Regions from separate parts of the Dysosmobacter welbionis genome, predicted to be linked through region 3. Evidence: riboswitches for the same ligand, from Rfam matches in the RefSeq annotation. Region 3 holds a riboswitch; each other region holds the start of a gene.
The links. A riboswitch is a leader RNA that binds a small molecule or an ion and turns the genes downstream of it on or off. The one in region 3 is predicted to bind FMN.

Region 1 (6,206 bases), 1.0 Mb from region 3:
GGTCAAGCGCCTTGCCCAAATTTGTGATCATGTTGAACTTTCTTGCGATCATCCCATCAAACAGATCCGTGAGACTGGAGAGGAGGACAACACCTGCGGCCCAATGGTACGCTTCTTTTGCCAGATAGAGGTAACAGAATACCGGAATGAGGAGGAGCCGAAAATATCCCATCAGGTTCGGAATAGAGAATCTCTCTTTTGTGTTGAATGGCTTCATTGAGGTTCTTCTCCATCTCCTATATGCAGACAAGTCATGCGGAAGCAGAAGACTGGAAAAATTGCGACAACGCGTTTACAGCTTCGGCTTCGTCAGGGCCGTCTGCAGCGACCTGTACCTGCTGTCCCTGACGAAAGCCGAAGGAGACGACCCCGAGAAGACTTTTCGCATTGATGCTTCGCTCACCGGCGATTATGCGGATGGTGCTCTGAAAGACATTGACATGGCTTACAAACAGTGCGGCTGTATGTGTGGTGAAATCTTCCTCCAACTGCAATGAAAGGGTCCGCGTTGTCATGGGAATCGTCCTCCCAATGATAGATTTTCATTTATAAATGCTCGATCCAGGGGCTTCGGAACATGTGCGCTTATGATGCGCGATATTTGCGCTCTCCTTTGCACAGCCAGCCCTTTCTTCTCCAACTTCGAAATTCCCAGCGGGCCAGCAGCAGGCAGAGCAGGAACGCAAGAGCATCGGCTATCGGTGCGGCCAGAAGTGCGCCGTCTAGCCCGAAGGAGCGGGATAGCAGAAGCGCCAGAGGGATCAGGAAGCAGCCCTGCCGGGCCAGAGGAATCAGCAGGGACTTACCAGGCCGGCCGATCCCCTGGAAGAAGGAGGCTGAGGTCATGTGAAGGCCATACAGGAAAAAGGCCAGCATATAGAGCCGGAAGCAGTGCTGTGCGCAATCCAGATAGAGCGCATTGTCCGATACAAAGCAGCTTGCGATCTGCCGCGGGAACACCATGAAAATGAGAAACCACACCACTGAAATGCCTACTGCAATAAGAGAAGCTATATGGAATGTCTTTTGGACCCGCGCATAGTGGTTGGCGCCGAAATTATAGCCGTTGATGGGCTGGATGGCAGAGGACACCCCGACGAACATGGAGTGAGCGATCTGGTAGACCTTCATCATCATGCCGTAGACGGATAAGGCAATGTCACTGCCATAGACTGTGGCGGCTCCATAGGCCCGCATCAGATTGTTCAGGGTAATCTGCACCAGAGCGGAGAGCATCTGCGTAAGCAAGCTGGGGAGGCCCAGTGCCAGAATACGACAGGTCAGCTTCCGTGTAGGGCGCAGGTCCTCCCGCCGGATATGAACGGTTTTGAGGCGGCGCAGGTAGAGCAGGGCCAGGCATCCAGCAGCCACCTGCCCGATCACCGTGGCGATCCCGGCGCCCACAACGCCCATCTTCAGCGGAAAGATAAAGATAGGGTCCAGGATCAGATTGATGACCGCCCCTGTCATCATGCACTTCATCATGTACTGCGGGGAGCCGTCTGCCCGGATAATGGCGGTGAAGGCGGGACAAAGGAGCTGGAACGGGATCCCCCATGCGATGGCGCGCATATAGGACAGAGACTCTGCATAGGCAGTCGACGTCGCGCCGAAAAGGACTACGATCTGCGGGGCGAAGATGCCGCAGGCCAGAGCGGCCAGCAGACCGCTGGCCAAGATCAGGGTGAGGGCGTGACTGATGGTGCTGTCCGCCTCCCGCTGCTCTTTCCGACCCAGGCACAGACTGATATTGGCGGCACATCCGTCTCCCAGCATCAATGCCACAGCATTGACCAGAATGGTCAGCGGGAACGCGATATTAGTGGCTGCCATTCCTGTAATGCCCACGCCCTGTCCGACAAAGATCTGATCCACGATGTTATAGAGGTAGTTGACCATCAGTGTCAGTGAGGTGGGAACGGCGTATCGAACGATCAGTTTGGGTATGGGATCCGTTTCCAATGGGTTTGGCTGCAGGTTTGGCTCCATAGCAAGGCTCCTTCCGTATTCATACTGGACGCTTCCGAGGGAGAAGCCGCCGGAAATAAAAAATCCCGGCGCCATTTCCCTGACGCAGAGAGATGGCTGTACCGGGTGCTTAGAGTATACACTTTTGCTTGAGGAGGATGGGCATCCGGCACGGCACCAGAAAGCCTTCTTCTCCCCTCCAGACCGAACCTGTTGGCTCCGGAATTCCACCGGATTAGCTGATCGCTCGCGGACTGTTACCGCCAGTAGAGAAATATCTCGTTTCCGAAGAAAACTTACATACCTAAATGTATCATTAAATAAAAGAACCGTCAAGGAAAATGTCCTTCCCGCCGTATCAACTTCTGCGCTTTCTGATCGATATCCTGTGTCTCGTACAAGGCATTCCATTTTGGCTTTTCCTGTGGTAAAATATCAAAATCGACAAAATCACAGGAGGCAGGACAGGGATGAAAACGGGCTTGGTCTTGGAGGGCGGCGCCATGCGCGGAATGTTTACCGCAGGCGTTCTGGACTCCTGGATGGATGAACAGATATCCTTTGATGGAATCGTCGGTGTGTCGGCCGGTGCGCTGTTTGGGATCAATGCTCCCGCCGGTCAGAAGGGACGCGCCATACGGTATAATTTGAAGTATATCCGGGATAAGCGGTACATGGGGCTGCGCTCGCTGCTGACCACGGGCAATCTGATCAACGCCGACTTCGCCTTCTATGAGGTGTCCTCCAAGCTGGATATATTTGATGAAGCGGCCTTTCAGAGATCGGGCGTTGACTTCTATGCCGCGGTCACCGATCTGCACACAGGCGCCCCGGAGTATATCCGGATCACAGAGCCGTTCCGTCAGATGGAGGTCCTGCGGGCCACCTCTGCCATGCCCTATGTCTCCCGGCCTGTGGAGTTGGATGGGAGATTCTACCTGGATGGCGGGGTCAGCGACAGTATTCCAGTCCATTTCTGCAAGAGTCTGGGCTACGACAAGACCGTTCTCGTGCTCACACGTCCCTTGGAGTATCGGAAAGAGCGGCCCGCAGCATGGCTTCAGCGATTCAACCGCCTCTATTACCATCGCTATCCGGCCTTTGCGGAGAGTCTGAACCGGCGGTGGGAAGTCTATAACCGGCAGGTGGAGGAGATCATAGGGATGGAGCAGCGCGGGGAGCTCTTCGTGGTTCGGCCCAATGGCCCACTCCCAATCAGGCGTGTGGAAAAGGACCCCGCCAAGCTGCAGGCTGTTTATGACCTCGGGGCAGAGGCCGGCAGGGCGTCTCTCAGCGGACTGAAAGAGTATTTGCTGACGCATGAATGATGGTAGATGATATAGGAAATTGCGCATCCAGCAGGCAGGGGCTTGTATGGATGCGCAGTTTTTCTTTGTGCAGTATACAGCGTCCCTTGGTCCAGGTATCATGATTGGCAAAACTGGCGGGATGGCATATATACTTTTTGAATAAAGAATTTCTGATACATATCGGACAAATTGACATTTTTTTCAAGTAACATTATAATGTTCATATATTCACTGCCACAAGAGGACGTGGTTAGAAGGGGTGAAGAATATGGATCAGGATCTGCCCTTATGGGTAGAGGGCTGCGCCGAAACATATATAATGTGGGTGTGAATGGAAGCAGACAGCTGCTGAAGATCTTGCCGGACAAAGGTATGCAGGTGCGGCCCTCTGGAGCAAACAAAGAAAAGGAGGGCATTTTTGATGGATCACAGCGTATTGACGATTTTGGATCTGGGAATCATTACGGCATACCTTGTCATCATGGTCCTGGTGGGGGTCTATTCCGTCAGGCGGATCCAGAACACAAAGGATTATTATGTAGCGGGCCGGTCCTTTGGGCCGATGGTGCTGATGGCCACCGTCTGCGCGACGATCATCGGCGGCAGCGGTCTGATGGGCCGGGCAGGTGTGGCCTATACCGACGGCTTCAAGGCGGTCCTTACCGCAATTCCATACCTTCTGGGAATGTTCATTTTCTCCGGCATCGCCGGGAAGATCTCGGATATCGGGATGCAGTACGGGATCACCTCTATCCCGGAGCTGTTTGAACGGCGGTTTGGCCGGGCAGCCAAGATCACCCTCTCTGTGCTGATCGCGTTCGCCATGATGGGGACGGTGGCCTCCCAGGTCACCGCCACGGCCACGATCATCCGGATGCTGGGGGGAGAGTTCGGCCTCTCCTATGAGATGGGCGCGCTGATCGCAACAGTGGTCTTTATGGTCTACACAGCCACCTCCGGCCTGTTCGGCGTGGTATACACCGACGTGCTGCAATTTTATATGCTGATCGTCTTCGTGTATATCCTGATCCCGGTGGCGGCCCTGTTCAACGTGGGCGGCTTTGCGAACTTTGCGGCCAACCTGGACCCGGCGCTGGTGGAGCCGCATATTGACGGCAGCATTTTGGGAGACATCATCACCTATCTGGTTTTCACCATGGCAGGTGCGGAAATGTGGCAGCGCGCATTTGCCGCCAAGAGCCGAAGGGCGGCAAAGCGCGGGATGTTCCTGGGTACGGCCGTATACGGCGTGACCATTGTGCTGGTCTACTTCATGGGTGTTGTGGGCCGTCAGATCCTCGGCGGCGACATCCTGGCGCAGTATGGCTCGACGGACGCTGTCGTTCCGGCCCTGGCGATCCGGATCCTTCCCGCCGGTCTGACGGGACTTGCGTTGGCCGGTATGCTCTCGGTCATCATGTCCACGGCGGACAGCTATCTGCTGGTATCTGTGCAGACCTGCGTCCACGACATCGGAAAGACCATCCGTCCCCAAATGCCGGAGCGGACCGAGATCTCCCTCTCCCGCATCTTCTCCATTGTCCTGCCCCTGGGCGCGCTGGTGATCGCGTTGTACATCCACAATGCATACAACATCCTCATGTTCGCCTGGAGCTTCTATGCCGCATCGGCTGGGATTCCCGCATTTGCAGCGCTGTTCTGGAAGAAGGCAACCAAGACCGGCGTCATGGCCGGGTTGCTGGGCGGGTTTGTTGTCTGCGTTGGCTGGAAGCTGGCAGGCCAGCCCTTCGGCCTTGGGGCGGCGGTGCCGGGCACGGTTGCCTGCGGTATCGCACTGGTCGTTGTGAGCCTTGCGACTTATAAGCGCGCACCGTCCGTATTCCTGAAAGCTGAAAAGCAGAGCTGATAGGGAGCTGCTGCATCCCCATATCGGAAAGCAATGGAGTGAACATTATAAGAGCCAGCCGGAAATTTTGAAGATCCCCGGCTGGCTTTGTTTTGGCGTATTACTGATAGATAAAAAGTCTCCGATCAGACAGCAGACCTCGCCACTGCTGTCTTTGCCCCAATACCAATGGCACACACCGCTTTTTCAGATCGCGTCACCAATGCGGCGGTCAGCGCTCCGTCCTCAGAGCTTCCGACAGCGTATGGCAGTTCTTCATCTTCTGCATCCCAAAATCCTGTCCTGCACGCATCAACTACATGGCGGGACGGTGGCCTGCGCTTGTGCGCCTGGCCATGGACCATCTTTGCAACAACAAAGGTTACTGGATTTCTGCTGCGGAACCGGATGATGGCAAAGGCTGAGAAGTGATCCTGATTTGTCCGGAGCACAGCTTCAGCAGACCGATATCCTGCCGTGTGACGCGACATATCCCATGCGGATTTGTCAGCAGAGCGACATCTGCCTTCTCGCCATTCCAAGCCATTCTCAGAAAGGAAACTAATATCGTTCAGAAAGGCGAATTGCAGGAAGAAGTCATTGCAAAAATACAACAAGCACGCCCTGCGGAGCGATGGGGAGAAAGACCAAAACAAGGGAGGCACGCTTTTACAACCCGTATCCGTCATTGCGGGCCGCCCACCGCGCGGGACTTCTATACACCATGGTATAAAACAGTTCTGCGGGCTTTTACGCCGTCACAGGGCACAGCCGGGCAGAGATCATTTGTGCCAGTGCGGACCGCAGCAAGACCAATGGACCTGATCGCCTGGAAACGCGTGCTGGATGGGCGTACGATGAGCGGGTATTCCAACTGCATTGAGTATCTGATCGAGCGCCAGAGCACCTTCGCCATGTGGAAATTTGCCGCCTGTGTCAGTGAGCTTCTGGTTTTCCGCCGATAGGATATTTTGGGATAAGGGCGCGCCCCCAGACAAGCGGCCGTCGTCAAGGCAGACAAGGAGCATGATGCGTTCAACAAGACCCGGAAAATGGTCTCCGACTCTAACAAGGAAGTGCTC
Region 2 (6,206 bases), 810 kb from region 3:
TCCCGGTAGTCCGGGTTCATTTCATCCATGCAGAAGTGCAGGATGCGGTTTCGCTCCTCCGTCCGTATGACCTCCTCCGCCAGCAGCCGTCCGTCCGGCTCACCGGTCAGCGCATCGAGGCTGAATAGCGGTTTTCGCTTGCTCTTGTGGCGCAGTGCCATGTGCCGCGCCGCCTTATAGAGATACGCCTTGAAGCCGCCGTCCCGTACTTTTGGCTTTTTCGTGAACAGATAGGCGAAAACATCCAGCATCAGCTCCTCCGCCTCGTGAACGTCGTGCAGATAGCCGTCGATATACAGGGTCAGGGGGTCGCCGTATTTTTTCATCAGGGCATTAAGCCCTTCGTCATCACCGCTCAGATATTGGCGGTACAAGCTCTCGTCGCAAGTCATAGCGTTCACTTCCTTTTTGCGGATGCTTCCAATTCCAATGCGGAGGGGATTCGTCAGGTGCTTGTCCTGCCGGAATCGCGGTGCTGCCCCTTGAAGCGCGGGTCGGAGGGCTTTTCCGCGTTTTCCGGGATCGCCCATGAGCGCCCGAACCGGGACGCGCCGGGGATCCGCCCCTCGGCGCAATATTGGTTGACCCGCCGCTCCGACACGCCCCAACGGTAAGACGCCTCCCGAATGGAGATATAGCCCTTGATCCCGTTCATACCGCACCTCCGCATGGATAATACTCAACACGATACATTATATACGAATATCCGAAGAAACACAAGACATCCGGCGAAGTGTTCAGAGAAAAGTTACGGATAGGAGCGACATTTTTTGAAAAAGTCCTCCGAAACTGGCCAAAACGCCCCTTTCGGATTGTAGTATGGGTAGAGGGGAAAACGGGGGTACGAACGGGGGCAAGAAAGCGGCAAGCAATGCAAAGCGGTACCCACTTTGCAAAAACAGGCGGATTCCGTTTACACGGAGCCCGCCTGTTTCATGCTTGTTGGGGCGCTGCCCCAATCCCCGCAGAACACAAAAACTGTGTTCTGGAACGATGGATAAATCCATCGGCTGCGCGATTTTGCAAATCGCTTATGGGCAGGCAGCTCAGCGCTGCTCTGCCTCTTTTTCCCGTCGTTCATTCGCTTCCTCCTGCTCCTTATCCAGCTCCAGAATACGGTCGATATTGGCCTTGGCCGTCAGCAGCTCTTTCATTTCCTCACGGGCTTTTCGGTAGTCGGCATAGGCGGCTTTCTTCTCCGCCAGCAGCTCGGCGTACTCGGTATTCAGCGCCTTGATGGTGGGCAGCTTCTTGAAGCCCAGTCCATCAAAATAGTTCTTTGCGGCCTTGTGGATCGTGATCTCGCTTTCATGCTCTGCAAGAAATTTCTTGGAGTACCCGGCCTTGCGATAGGCAACGTAGGTATCGCGGGTCTTGGCGTAATTGGCAATATGCTCCCGCAGCACCGCAATCTCAGCCATGCGCTTTTCCGCAGCCTTAATCCTTGCGGAAAGCTCATTGAAGTGAGCGGACGCTGCCGCCGCTTTCTCTGAGAGAACGGCGTAATCTAAAAGCTCATGGTCTTGCAGATAGGCCACCGTCTGTGCCATCTGCTTCAAATTGAACAACGTCGCCCAACGCGCATAACCGGCACCTTTGCCAGCGCGTAATTTTGTCTGAATGTCCACCAGCAGATTCCCGCTGCGCTTTTCCGGTTTGACCGGTGCGGCGGCGCTCTTTCGCGGCGTATGCGCCTTTTCACCTGCAATCACCGCACGAAGATCTGCGGGAGTATAACCGTCGCCGAGGGTATCCATGCGAATGGATTTTTTCTGTTCGCCGCCTAACAGGGACGGGACTTTCTTGCCCTTGACCTCATACCCGGCCTGCCGCAGCAGCTCCAGCAGCGTTTCAAAGCTGTCGGGCTTTTGCGCCAGCGCATCGTCAATGGCCGCGCATATCCGCTCCCGGTGGGAGGGCTTCTTTTTGTCGCCCAGCCACTTGTTGTAGCTCTTGCCGTGGCGCTTCGGATTCTCCACGATGGAGTAGCCGTTCTCGATGCAGATGGTATCGTTGAGCCGCCGCACGGCGCGGCTGCTGCCCCAAAAGTTTCTGAATTTCCGGGTCTGGCTGAGTGCGGTGGAGTTCCAGATCACATGATTGTGAATATGGGCTTTGTCGATATGGGTGCAGACGATATAGGCGTGATTGCCTTTGGTGAATCGCTTGGCCAGCTCACAGCCCAAACGGTTCGCTTCCTCCGGTGTGATCTCTCCGGGAACGAAGGACTGCCGCAGATGGTAGGCGATCACATCATCCTCGCCGCGCACTCTGCCGGTCTTGTGGGTGTATTGATTTTTGGCGAAAAGGAACTCGGCATCGGCGATCCTGCTGTCGCACTGCCAGCTTGTTATCAGCCTGCCGCCGTCCGTCTTTTGCGGATTTTCGGTGTAGTCGATGATAGCGCTGATGGCCTGTCCCACCGTGCGGCCTTTGCCGGTGTGGAGAGGCATCAGGCGTGTGGTTGCCATGTTGGACACCTCCTTGAAAAGTCAAACGGCCTGCCGTAGCAGACCGTTTGAAATGTGTTAATTTGCAAGAGGTAAAAGCAAACTGATAGTTCGACAAATGGGAATTTGAATACTACGATTTTATGAGCGATTATCGCTCACCGTGGGTTTTCAATAAAATCCTCCAAAAGCCTTGAAAACAAAGGGTTTTTCGCAGCGTGTTCGCCTTATCCCTTTATTCGGTTTCACACAAGTTTACCCTTGCCCTGGCCACTCATAAGGGCAAAAGCAAGGGCAAGAAAATCTCGCAACAGGATATGGCAACGTGTGGCAATCGGGGAACTGTGACGTATGTGCGAATATATTATAGCGGAGGATTTTATTATGGACAAGTACATTTTTGACAAGAACAACGGCCTTTGGTATGAACTGATTGGCGACTACTATCTTCCCTGTCTGACCGTACCCGCTGAAGAAGGACAGCCTGTTGGCGTATGGGGTCAGCGGCACAAGCGGTATCTCAAAGAATACCGCCCAGCCTTTTATAATGCTTTGCTGTTAAGCGGCAAACTGAATGGCTACCTTGCCGATATTGACCGGCAGGCACAGGAGCAAATGGTCACCGTCATTCGGCAAATGTCGAAGGCCCAAGGAATTACTGAAGTGTTGAAAGCTACCAACCAAGCGGAGTGGGTAGGAATGATGAATAATATCTGTTTTGCGGCAGTAGAAATGATTCATGATGAAATCATATACGCATAAGTACGAAAGCGGCTGGGGATATACCCTGCCGCTTTCATGCTCGTCAAAACAGTTATCTGCCAGTGAAGATGCAGCCCTCTATATCAGTAATTGAAAATAAGACAAGGCAGACTAAAAGGAGAGGGAACAATACTTTGCAACTTTCAACCCCATTTTGTTGCATTTCACGCCAGGCAAAAGGATGTTTTGCAAAGAAAATCAAGCAATGCGAAATTAAAATATACCCTCTTGACAAACGAACTATAATTCTATATACTCAGTTCTGTCAATTGAATAAAATCTTCAGGGCAGGGTGTAAGTCCCTACCGGCGGTACAGCCCGCGAGCCGAAAGGCATGATTCGGTGAAACTCCGAAGCCGACAGTATAGTCTGGATGAAAGAAGATTTGCAGTACACAGGGATGAAGTTTATCACCCTGTGCGTGTAAGTTGCTCTGGATTGTTTTCAATCCAGAGTTTTATTTTATGCCGGCGCTATGTCTGTGTCTATCTGCGTCGCCCTGAACGATTTGTTCAGGGCGATTTTTGCTTTTGAGGTGATGGTATGAGTGACGAGGATTATATGTCTTTGGCTTTGCATTTTGCAAAGAAGGGAGTTGGCTGGACGGCCCCGAATCCAATGGTGGGCGCAGTTATCGTGAAAGAGGGCCGGGTGATCGGGCGGGGCTGGCATGAAAAATGTGGACAGCCACACGCCGAGAGGAACGCCCTTGCCTCTTGTACCGAGCCCTCGGAGGGAGCGACTATGTATGTCACACTGGAACCCTGCTGCCACTACGGGCATCAGCCACCATGCACGGAGGCCATCTTAAACGTCGGCATCAAGCGGGTGGTGGTAGGTTCCGGCGATCCAAATCCCCTTGTCAGCGGGAGAGGTATTCAAATACTCCGAGAACACGGAATAGAGGTGACGGAACATATCCTGGAGGACGAATGTACCCGGCTGAATGAGGTGTTCTTCCACTACATCCAGACAAAGCGCCCCTTTGTGGTGATGAAATACGCCATGACGCTGGACGGAAAAATCGCAACCTATACAGGGGCCTCCAAATGGGTCACGGGAGAGCAGGCAAGAAATCATGTGCAGGAGCAGCGCCACCGCTACACCGGCATCATGGTGGGAGTTGGAACGGTACTGGCCGACGATCCCTTGTTGACCTGCCGGAAAGCCGGGTGCAAAAACCCCATTCGCATTATCTGTGATACCGATTTACGCACTCCTCTAACCGCCCAAGTAGTCACTACGGCAAAACAGGCTCCTACTATCCTCGTTACCTGCTGCGCTGACCGTGAAAAATGGACGGGCTACGAAGAAGCCGGCTGCCGTATTCTGCCGGCGGAACGGAAGAATGGCCGCATTGATTTGGAGCGGTTGATGGAACGGCTGGGGCAGGAGGGCCTTGACAGCATTTTGTTGGAGGGCGGCGGCACGCTGAACTGGGCCGCGCTGGAAAGCGGCATCGTTCAGAAAGTGCAGGCATATATCGCGCCCAAGCTGTTCGGAGGGCAGACGGCAAAAACGCCGGTAGAGGGCGCTGGTGTACCGTTGCCCGACTGTGCGTTCCAGTTGAAAAACATGGTTATCACGCAGTTGGGGGAGGACATTCTGCTGGAAAGTGAGGTGGCAAGTCATGTTCACCGGGATTGTTGAAGAAATTGGAACGGTGACACAAATCCGGCACGGCCCGCACTCCGCAATCCTCACCATAGCGGCTGAAACCGTTTTGGAAACTACGAAAATCGGAGACAGCATCGCCGTCAACGGTATCTGTCTCACCGTTACCGCTTTATCGGACACCTCTTTTTCGGCGGATGTCATGCACGAAACGCTGAACCGCTCTGCTCTGTCCCGGCTGGGTACGGGAAGTCATGTGAATTTGGAGCGGGCCATGCCCGCGGACGGGCGTTTTGGCGGACATATCGTGGCCGGTCATGTGGATGGCGTTGGAACGGTGGCAAATGTGCGGCGGGACGATACGGCAGTCTGGTTCACCGTGCGGGCGGCGCCGGATATTCTGCGCTATATCGTGGAGAAAGGCTCTGTGGCGATAGACGGGATTAGCTTGACCGTGGCGGCAGTCACACAGACGGATTTTTCCATTTCCGCCATTCCCCACACCGTGGCGAATACGGTTTTGCGGGAACGGAAAAGGGGCGACCCGGTCAACCTGGAAACAGATGTGATTGGGAAGTATGTAGAAAAGCTGCTGTTCCCCACCATGGGCAGGCGGCAGGATACCACAATCACCAAAGAATTTTTATCTCAACACGGATTTTAGGAGGGCAGGCAATGATACAGTTCAGCACTATTGACGAAGCTCTTTGCGACCTTCGAGCGGGCAAAATCATTCTGGTTACGGATGACCCCACACGGGAAAATGAGGGGGACTTCATCTGTGCGGCGGAATTTGCCACAACGGAAAACATCAATTTCATGGCGACCTATGGCAAAGGGCTGATTTGTATGCCCATGTCGCAGGCTTATGTGGAAAAGCTGAAAATCCCGCAGATGGTACAGCAAAATACGGATAATCACGAAACGGCTTTTACCGTGTCCATTGACCATGTGACCACCTCTACCGGCATTTCCGCCGCTGAACGCTCTGTGACGGCCCTGGCCTGCGTGTCAGAGGACAGCAGGCCGGAGGATTTTCGACGACCTGGGCATATGTTCCCCTTGCTGGCAAAGCGAAACGGCGTGCTGGAGCGTGACGGACATACCGAAGCAACGGTAGACCTGTGCCGTTTGGCCGGTCTGAAAGAATGTGGCCTTTGCTGCGAGATCATGCGCGAGGACGGGACAATGATGCGTACCCCGGAGCTTTCGGAACTGGCAAAACGATGGGGAATCAAGTTTATCACCATCCGGGATTTGCAGGCTTACCGCAAATGCCACGAAAGGCTGGTTGACCAGGTAGCGGAGGTCAACTTGCCCACAAAATACGGGGAATTTACCGCTTATGGTTTTGTAAACAGATTAAACGGTGAGCATCAT
Region 3 (6,206 bases):
ATCCTCCTCTTTCTCTGGACGGGCCGCGCCGTAGGAGATGACGTCGGTCCCGAACTTTCCACGGAGGCGGTCCATAGCCGCCTCCAGCTTTTCCTGTTTTTCTTTTTTGGGCGCCGCCCCAGCTGTGAACAGGTCTACCTGTTCATAGGCGTCCTCCGACCGAACCAGATGGATGGCGGTAACAGTCAGGGCCCGCACGGGAGCCGGGGGTTTCCACAGCTGGCCGGTCAGGTCCATGGCCGCCGCCGTCAGCTCCCGGATCAGGTGGGTGGGGGCGGAGAGCTGCATCTGACGGGAGCGGTCATGGAACTGGGGATCCCGCACCGTCACCTGGACGCCGCCGGCATACAGCCCGCTGTGCCGCAGTCGGGTGGCCACGGAGTCCGCCAGCACGGCGACGCCGCCCCGCACCTGCTCTGCGGTGGTGAGGTTTTTCGGGAAGGTAGTGCCGTTGCCAACGGACTTCACCATCTCCGGCTCGTACCGGGAGCGGACTGGATCGGTGTCCAGCCCGTTGGCATAGTCGTGGAGCTGGACGCCCATTTTGCCCATCAGGGTCTCCAGGGCATCCCGCTTGCAGGCCGCCAACTCTCCGATGGTCTTCACGCCGAACTGGGCCAAAATCTTCCGGGCGGCGCCCCCCACGTACAGCAGCGCCCCACCGGCAGAGGCCAGACCAGCCTCTGCCAGTTCTCCCGGGAGACGACAGTGGTGGCGTCGGGTTTCCGGTAGTCGCTGCCCAGCTTGGCAAACACCTTGTTGAAGGAGACCCCCACTGAGAGGGTCAGTCCCATCTCCTGCTTCATCCGTTGCCGCAGATGGTCTGCCAGGGCCTTGGCATCACCGCCGAAGAGGTGGAGGGTATGGGTGACGTCCAGCCAGCTCTCATCGATGCCGAAGGGCTCCACCAGGTCCGTGTACTGCTCGTAGATGGTGTTGACCTCTTTGGAGACCTGCCGGTACAGTTTGTGGTGGGGTGGCAGCAGCACCAGCTCCGGGCACTTTTTCTTGGCCTGCCAGATGGTTTCCGCCGTCTGGACGCCGAATTTTTTCGCCGGTTCATTCTTGGCCAGGATGATGCCGTGGCGGGAGGTGGGATCTCCGCAGACCGCCACGGGCACGTTCTGCAGGTCTGGTCGGCTCCGCAGCTCCACGGAGGCGTAAAAGCTGTTCAGATCGCAGTGCAGGATGATGCGGTCCATGGCCCCGCCTCCTTTCTCACTTCTATTATAGCACATCTGTTCGTTCCTGAAAAGGGAGAAGGGATGGGAAGGTTTTGACATACCGGCGCAGGGAGGCGGAGGGACGGATATGGGCCGCAGTAAAAGGCGCGGGGACGGTATCCGCCCCCGCGCCTGTGGTGTTCAGATTTACAGAATCCCCATCAGCACCAGGGCCAGCACCACAAAGGTTGCCAGCAGGGCCAGGGAGAACAGGAGGAACCCGGCGCTCAGCTTGCCCTTGCCCTCGACAGGCGCATGGGACTCCGGTACCAGCCGGGCCTTCCGCAGGGCGGTGACCACCGGCTTGTAGAGCAGCAGGATCAGCGCCATGTTCAGGCCGCCCTTCACCAGGTTGAAGGGCAGGAACACCGGGATCAGCATGGGGACCACGATTTCCTCGCGATCCATTCCCATGTAGATGGGCGTGATGAGATAGTTCCACAGCAGCATCACCACGGTGAGGCAAACAGTGCCCAGGGCCAGACCGATGACGGCGCCCTTGCGGGTGTGGAACTTCTTGTAGACGAAGGCGGCGGTGCAGCAGAAGGCGCAGGTAGCCAGCACATTCATGATGCAGCCGATGGGGCCGGTGTCGCTGACGGTGAACATCTCCACCACGGCCACCACGATGGAGATGACGGCGGCGGACAGAGGTCCGAAGAGGAAGGCGCCGATGCAGATGACCGTGTCCTTCAGGTCCATCTGCAGGAAGCCGGACACCTGTGGCAGCATCTTGCTGAGGAGCATCACCACATAGGCGATGGCCGCCAGCATGGCCAGGGAGGTGATGGTTCGGACGTTTGTTGCGGGCCGGGAGGGGTTCTTGATGGCGTTGGCATTGGGTTCGGACATAAAAATACACTCCTTTTCGTTGCTTGAAAACACCCTGGACGCTTTGGCTTCTCCAAGGTGATCCACGCAACGCAGGAGCGCGAACAAACGCGCGGCCACGCCGCACTCATCTTCTTCCATCCAGACTGTAACTGTTGGTCCCGGAGTTTCACCGAGTCAGCGCCTGTGCATACGCGCAGGCGGTCGCGGACTGTACCGCCAGTGGGGAATTTCACCCCGCCCTGAAGACAAAGTATTCAGTTGCTTTCTGGCCATAGTATATGACAGCGCGGAAGAAATTGCAAGTCCCTAAATGAAAAAACGGCAAATTTCCCGTGGGTCTTTACAAACAAGAACGGATGTTCTATACTGAATCAAAGACCAGAAGGAGGGAGGCGGAGACCATGCGGGGGCGGCAGGCGGCCTGCTGCTTTACCGGGCACCGGCCCGGTAAGCTGCCATGGCGGTATAACGAGGAGGACCTGCGCTGCGTGTCGCTCAAGGCCCGCATCGCAGACGCGGTGGAGGCGGCCTATCAGGAGGGATTCCGTCACTTTCTCTGCGGCATGGCCCTGGGCTGTGACCTGTATTTCTGCGAGTGCGTCCTCCGCCTGCGCCAGACGCACCCGGACGTGACGGTGGAGGCGGCCGTCCCATGTCCCTCCCAGGCGGATGCCTGGCCGCCGGACCAGCGGCGGCGGTATGAGCGGCTGGTGGCTGCCTGTGACTTTGAGACCCTGGTGTCCGCCTGCTACACCCCCGCCTGTATGCAGCGGCGGGACCGGTATATGGTGGACCACGCCGCGCTGCTGATCGCCGCCTTTGACGGGTCTCCCGGCGGAACCCGGTACACGGTGGAGTACGCCATGCGCCGGGGGCTGGAGATCGTGGACCTGCCCATTGTGCTGGAGCCCGCCCGATAGGCCGGGGCGCTTGGATGCGGAGACGTCCGGTGCCTTGGTTTTTTCTTGCAATATGGGCCGGAGCCGTTGCGCGGGGAGCCCTGTTGTGGTATGTTGGAGAGGAAGGCAATCTGAGATTGCGGAACTTCCATGCTTGGTTGCTGGTATGCAACCGGGCGGCCTGATAAGCTGAAGGCATCCAAGAGAAGGGAGAATGCCTATGACATTCGGAGAGAAGCTGCAATCCCTCCGGCAGAGAGCCGGCATGAGCCAGGACGCGCTGGCCGAGCGCCTGCAGGTGAGCCGGCAGGCCGTCAGCCGCTGGGAACGGGACGAGACCATGCCGGAGACGGACAAAGTGGTGGCCCTGGCGGATATTTTCGGTGTGACAACAGACTATCTGCTCCGCCTCCAGCTGGAGCAGACGAAGCCGGAGGAGAAGCAGCCGCCGCCCCAGGAACGGAAGGACTGGGTGGAGCGTTTTTTGGCCTTTAGCAAGCGGAAGTGGTACCTGCTGGGATGGGTGCTGATCGCCTGGGGCGTATTGGATCTGGTGCAGCTGGCGCTGTTTTATCTGGCGTACCGGGGGATGCTGGGCGGATTCACGGGTCTGATCGGCTGGGATATGGCGGAGATGGGCGGAGTGAATCTGCTTGACGTGTTCCCGGCAGGTGTGCTGCTGTTCCCGGCCCTGTACGCCGCCGTGAAGATCGCGGCGGGGGTGCTGGTGCTGTATTTCGGAAAAAGGCATGTACAAAAGAAGCGGGAGGAGGAAATGCAGTGAAGGGAATCTTTTGGGGGTTCTTCTTGATCTTTATCAATTTTTATGTGACAATCAACGGACATACACTGAATCTGCTGCCGACCTTTGCGGGTTATATCTTACTCTATCGGGCAGCAGGGGAATTGTTGGGAGAGAGCGGTCGATTCGGGAAACTCCGCCCCTTTGCTGTGGCTGTGGCCATATACACAGGTATCCTGTGGGTGGGAGACTTGCTGGGCGTGACCGGCGCAAACTGGCTGAGTACGCTCCTGGAGCTGGCTGCTCTGGCGGTCGCCCTGTATATTTCCTGGAGCGTGATCCAGGCCATTTTGGAGATGGAGACCCATTATGGGACAGATCTGAACGGCACTTCGGCACGGACCGCCTGGTTTGTCCTGTTGGCGGCACAGATTGCCGGAACGCTGGGCGGCCTGCTGCTGGACGCTTTGGCACTGATGGCCCTGATTGCCCTGCTGGTGGGCATCATCTGGTTTCTCGCGGCACTGTGGAAGTGCGCCGGGCTCTATGACGGCCTGCCGCCCAAGGACGCCGGCCTGGAAAACCTGTGAGAGACCGAGAGGAGAGAGACCGCCATGCGAAAGGTACTGCCCATGTCCCGCATCCGGGAGATGGAGCCCTATATGGACGCCAAGGTGCTGGACTACATCCACGAGGGGCAGATCGAAGCGTTTGAGGGCTTTGAGGACTTCGATCTGATCGCCTTTGACTGGTACGACGTGCGCAGCGAGCGGACGGCAGCATCCCAGATGCTGCTGTATCTGGACCGGGAGGACCTGTTCGTCTTCTGTGAGGACGACGCAGCGGAGGACGCCGCCCAGGCGGCCCTGCTGGTGCCGGAGGAAGAGGCACTGTCCAACGAGCAGGTGCTCCACCGCTTCTTCGTCCGGCTGCTGAGGGGGGATATGGCCCATCTGGACCGGCTGGAGGCGGACATCAGCGATGGGGAGACAGAGGTGCTCACCGGTGCCCATGAGGCGTATCTGGACCGGATCATCGCTTGGCGGCAGGAGCTGCTGCGGCTGAAGCGGTACTACGAGCAGCTGGATTCCATCTTTGACGAGCTGGCGGAGAACGACAACAGCCTGCTGGGCAAGCAGAACACCCGCCGTTTTGCAAACTTGGGCAATCGGATGGAGCGGTATCTGAACGCGGTCCAGTCCCTGCGGGAGTCCGTGGCCCAACTGCGGGAGGCCTATCAGTCCCAGCTGTCCATCCAGCAGAACGACCTGATGAAGATCTTCACCGTGGTGACGGCGGTGTTCCTGCCCCTGACCCTGCTGGTAGGCTGGTATGGGATGAACTTTGTGGGGATGCCGGAGCTCCACTGGAAGTACGGATACCCGGCGGTGATTCTGGTGAGCGTGGGGATCGTGGCGGCGCTGGTGATCTACTTCAAGAAGAAAAAGTGGCTGTGACACAGAAAAACAGCAGGCCGTCCCCATTGGGGGGCGGCCTGCTTTGTGCCTCGCAGCGGTTCAGGTTGCCCGGTCCCGCAGATATCTGTCGATGTCGAAGGCCAGCAGCTTCGTGTCCCCCTTGAGATACAGGGGGTGGTGGGGGTGGCCGGATTTCAGCAGGGGGCCGGCGGTGAACCACCCGGCCCCGGCGGCGCTGGCGTCGGCGGCAAAGTCCCGCATACAATCCATCAGATACCCTCGCTTCTCGATGATGTTCCCCCAGGCGGCCCACAGGGCGGGGGCCGGGGACAGAGAGAGGAGATACCAGAAGGCCCTTCGGTTCTCCGCATGGAGCACCGGGTTGCAGGACCGCTCCATATCGTCGGGCCGGGTGGCCCGCTGGGCGTAGACGTTGAACATCAAAAAGCTGTCGTACCCGTTGGAAAGCGCGATCCGCTGGGCGGACTGGAGGGTGGGGTCCAGAGCGTCCGGCGCGGCGGTGGAGGGGTTGATACCCATGCAGATCAGGGGCTTCCGGCCCCGGGTGCCCAGGATGTACCGGTATTCCGAATAGTGGTTGGGGACGTACAGCCACCGGCTCACATCATAGTCCGGCGACGGCCGGAGGGCAGCGGCCAGGGCGTCGTCGAAGAGCTCCAGCGCCAGGGCGGCTGTGGGGCCTTGGGGAATGTGCATGGGTCAGTCCTCCTCGGAAAATCTTCAAGAAACAGGATAGCACGAATCGGCGGGATATGCTACAATGAATTTTGAAATTGCGCAAAGGAGGTCCCGCCATGCTGACGATCCTGATGGGCCGGGCCAAAACGGGAAAATCGGAACAGGTGCTCCGCCGGATCGGAGAACTGGGGGATTCCAGCCGGCAGATCCTGCTGGTGCCGGAGCACGCCTCCCACCAGGCGGAGGTGGATCTGTGCCGTGCCTGCGGAGACACTGCCAGCCGCCATGCGGAGGTCCTCAGCTTCCGCCGCCTGTGCGACCGGGTGCTGACCATCACCGGCGGCGCCGCTCAGGTGACATTGGATGCCGGCGGCAAGCTGTTGACCCTGCA

Region 1: it holds a riboswitch for FMN, as region 3 does, so the genes downstream of both, EIO64_RS14200 (MATE family efflux transporter) here and EIO64_RS00770 (ECF transporter S component) in region 3, are expected to answer to the same signal.
Region 2: it holds a riboswitch for FMN, as region 3 does, so the genes downstream of both, ribD (bifunctional diaminohydroxyphosphoribosylaminopyrimidine deaminase/5-amino-6-(5-phosphoribosylamino)uracil reductase RibD) here and EIO64_RS00770 (ECF transporter S component) in region 3, are expected to answer to the same signal.

Annotation. Positions count from the first base shown of each region.
Region 1 covers NZ_CP034413.3:2,699,865-2,706,070, forward strand. Annotated here, with positions in the region: gene EIO64_RS14190 (CDP-alcohol phosphatidyltransferase family protein) at 1-217, opposite strand, end outside; gene EIO64_RS14195 (HPr family phosphocarrier protein) at 252-515, opposite strand; gene EIO64_RS14200 (MATE family efflux transporter) at 586-1,989, opposite strand; FMN riboswitch at 2,152-2,265, opposite strand; gene EIO64_RS14205 (patatin-like phospholipase family protein) at 2,439-3,296, shown strand; gene EIO64_RS14210 (sodium:solute symporter family protein) at 3,700-5,145, shown strand; gene EIO64_RS14215 (hypothetical protein) at 5,271-5,741, opposite strand; gene EIO64_RS14220 (hypothetical protein) at 5,913-6,089, shown strand.
Region 2 covers NZ_CP034413.3:945,531-951,736, forward strand. Annotated here, with positions in the region: gene EIO64_RS04960 (RNA polymerase sigma factor) at 1-392, opposite strand, end outside; gene EIO64_RS04965 (helix-turn-helix domain-containing protein) at 446-655, opposite strand; gene EIO64_RS04970 (relaxase/mobilization nuclease domain-containing protein) at 1,047-2,471, opposite strand; gene EIO64_RS04975 (TnpV protein) at 2,835-3,212, shown strand; FMN riboswitch at 3,487-3,601, shown strand; gene ribD (bifunctional diaminohydroxyphosphoribosylaminopyrimidine deaminase/5-amino-6-(5-phosphoribosylamino)uracil reductase RibD) at 3,756-4,862, shown strand; gene EIO64_RS04985 (riboflavin synthase) at 4,843-5,490, shown strand; gene EIO64_RS04990 (bifunctional 3,4-dihydroxy-2-butanone-4-phosphate synthase/GTP cyclohydrolase II) at 5,502-6,206, shown strand, end outside.
Region 3 covers NZ_CP034413.3:137,875-144,080, reverse strand. Annotated here, with positions in the region: gene EIO64_RS18940 (DinB/UmuC family translesion DNA polymerase) at 1-645, opposite strand, end outside; gene EIO64_RS18935 (DNA polymerase Y family protein) at 603-1,202, opposite strand; gene EIO64_RS00770 (ECF transporter S component) at 1,371-2,075, opposite strand; FMN riboswitch at 2,180-2,308, opposite strand; gene EIO64_RS00765 (SLOG family protein) at 2,414-2,977, shown strand; gene EIO64_RS00760 (helix-turn-helix domain-containing protein) at 3,177-3,740, shown strand; gene EIO64_RS00755 (hypothetical protein) at 3,737-4,288, shown strand; gene EIO64_RS00750 (magnesium transporter CorA family protein) at 4,313-5,155, shown strand; gene EIO64_RS00745 (DUF1643 domain-containing protein) at 5,216-5,833, opposite strand; gene EIO64_RS00740 (PD-(D/E)XK nuclease family protein) at 5,932-6,206, shown strand, end outside.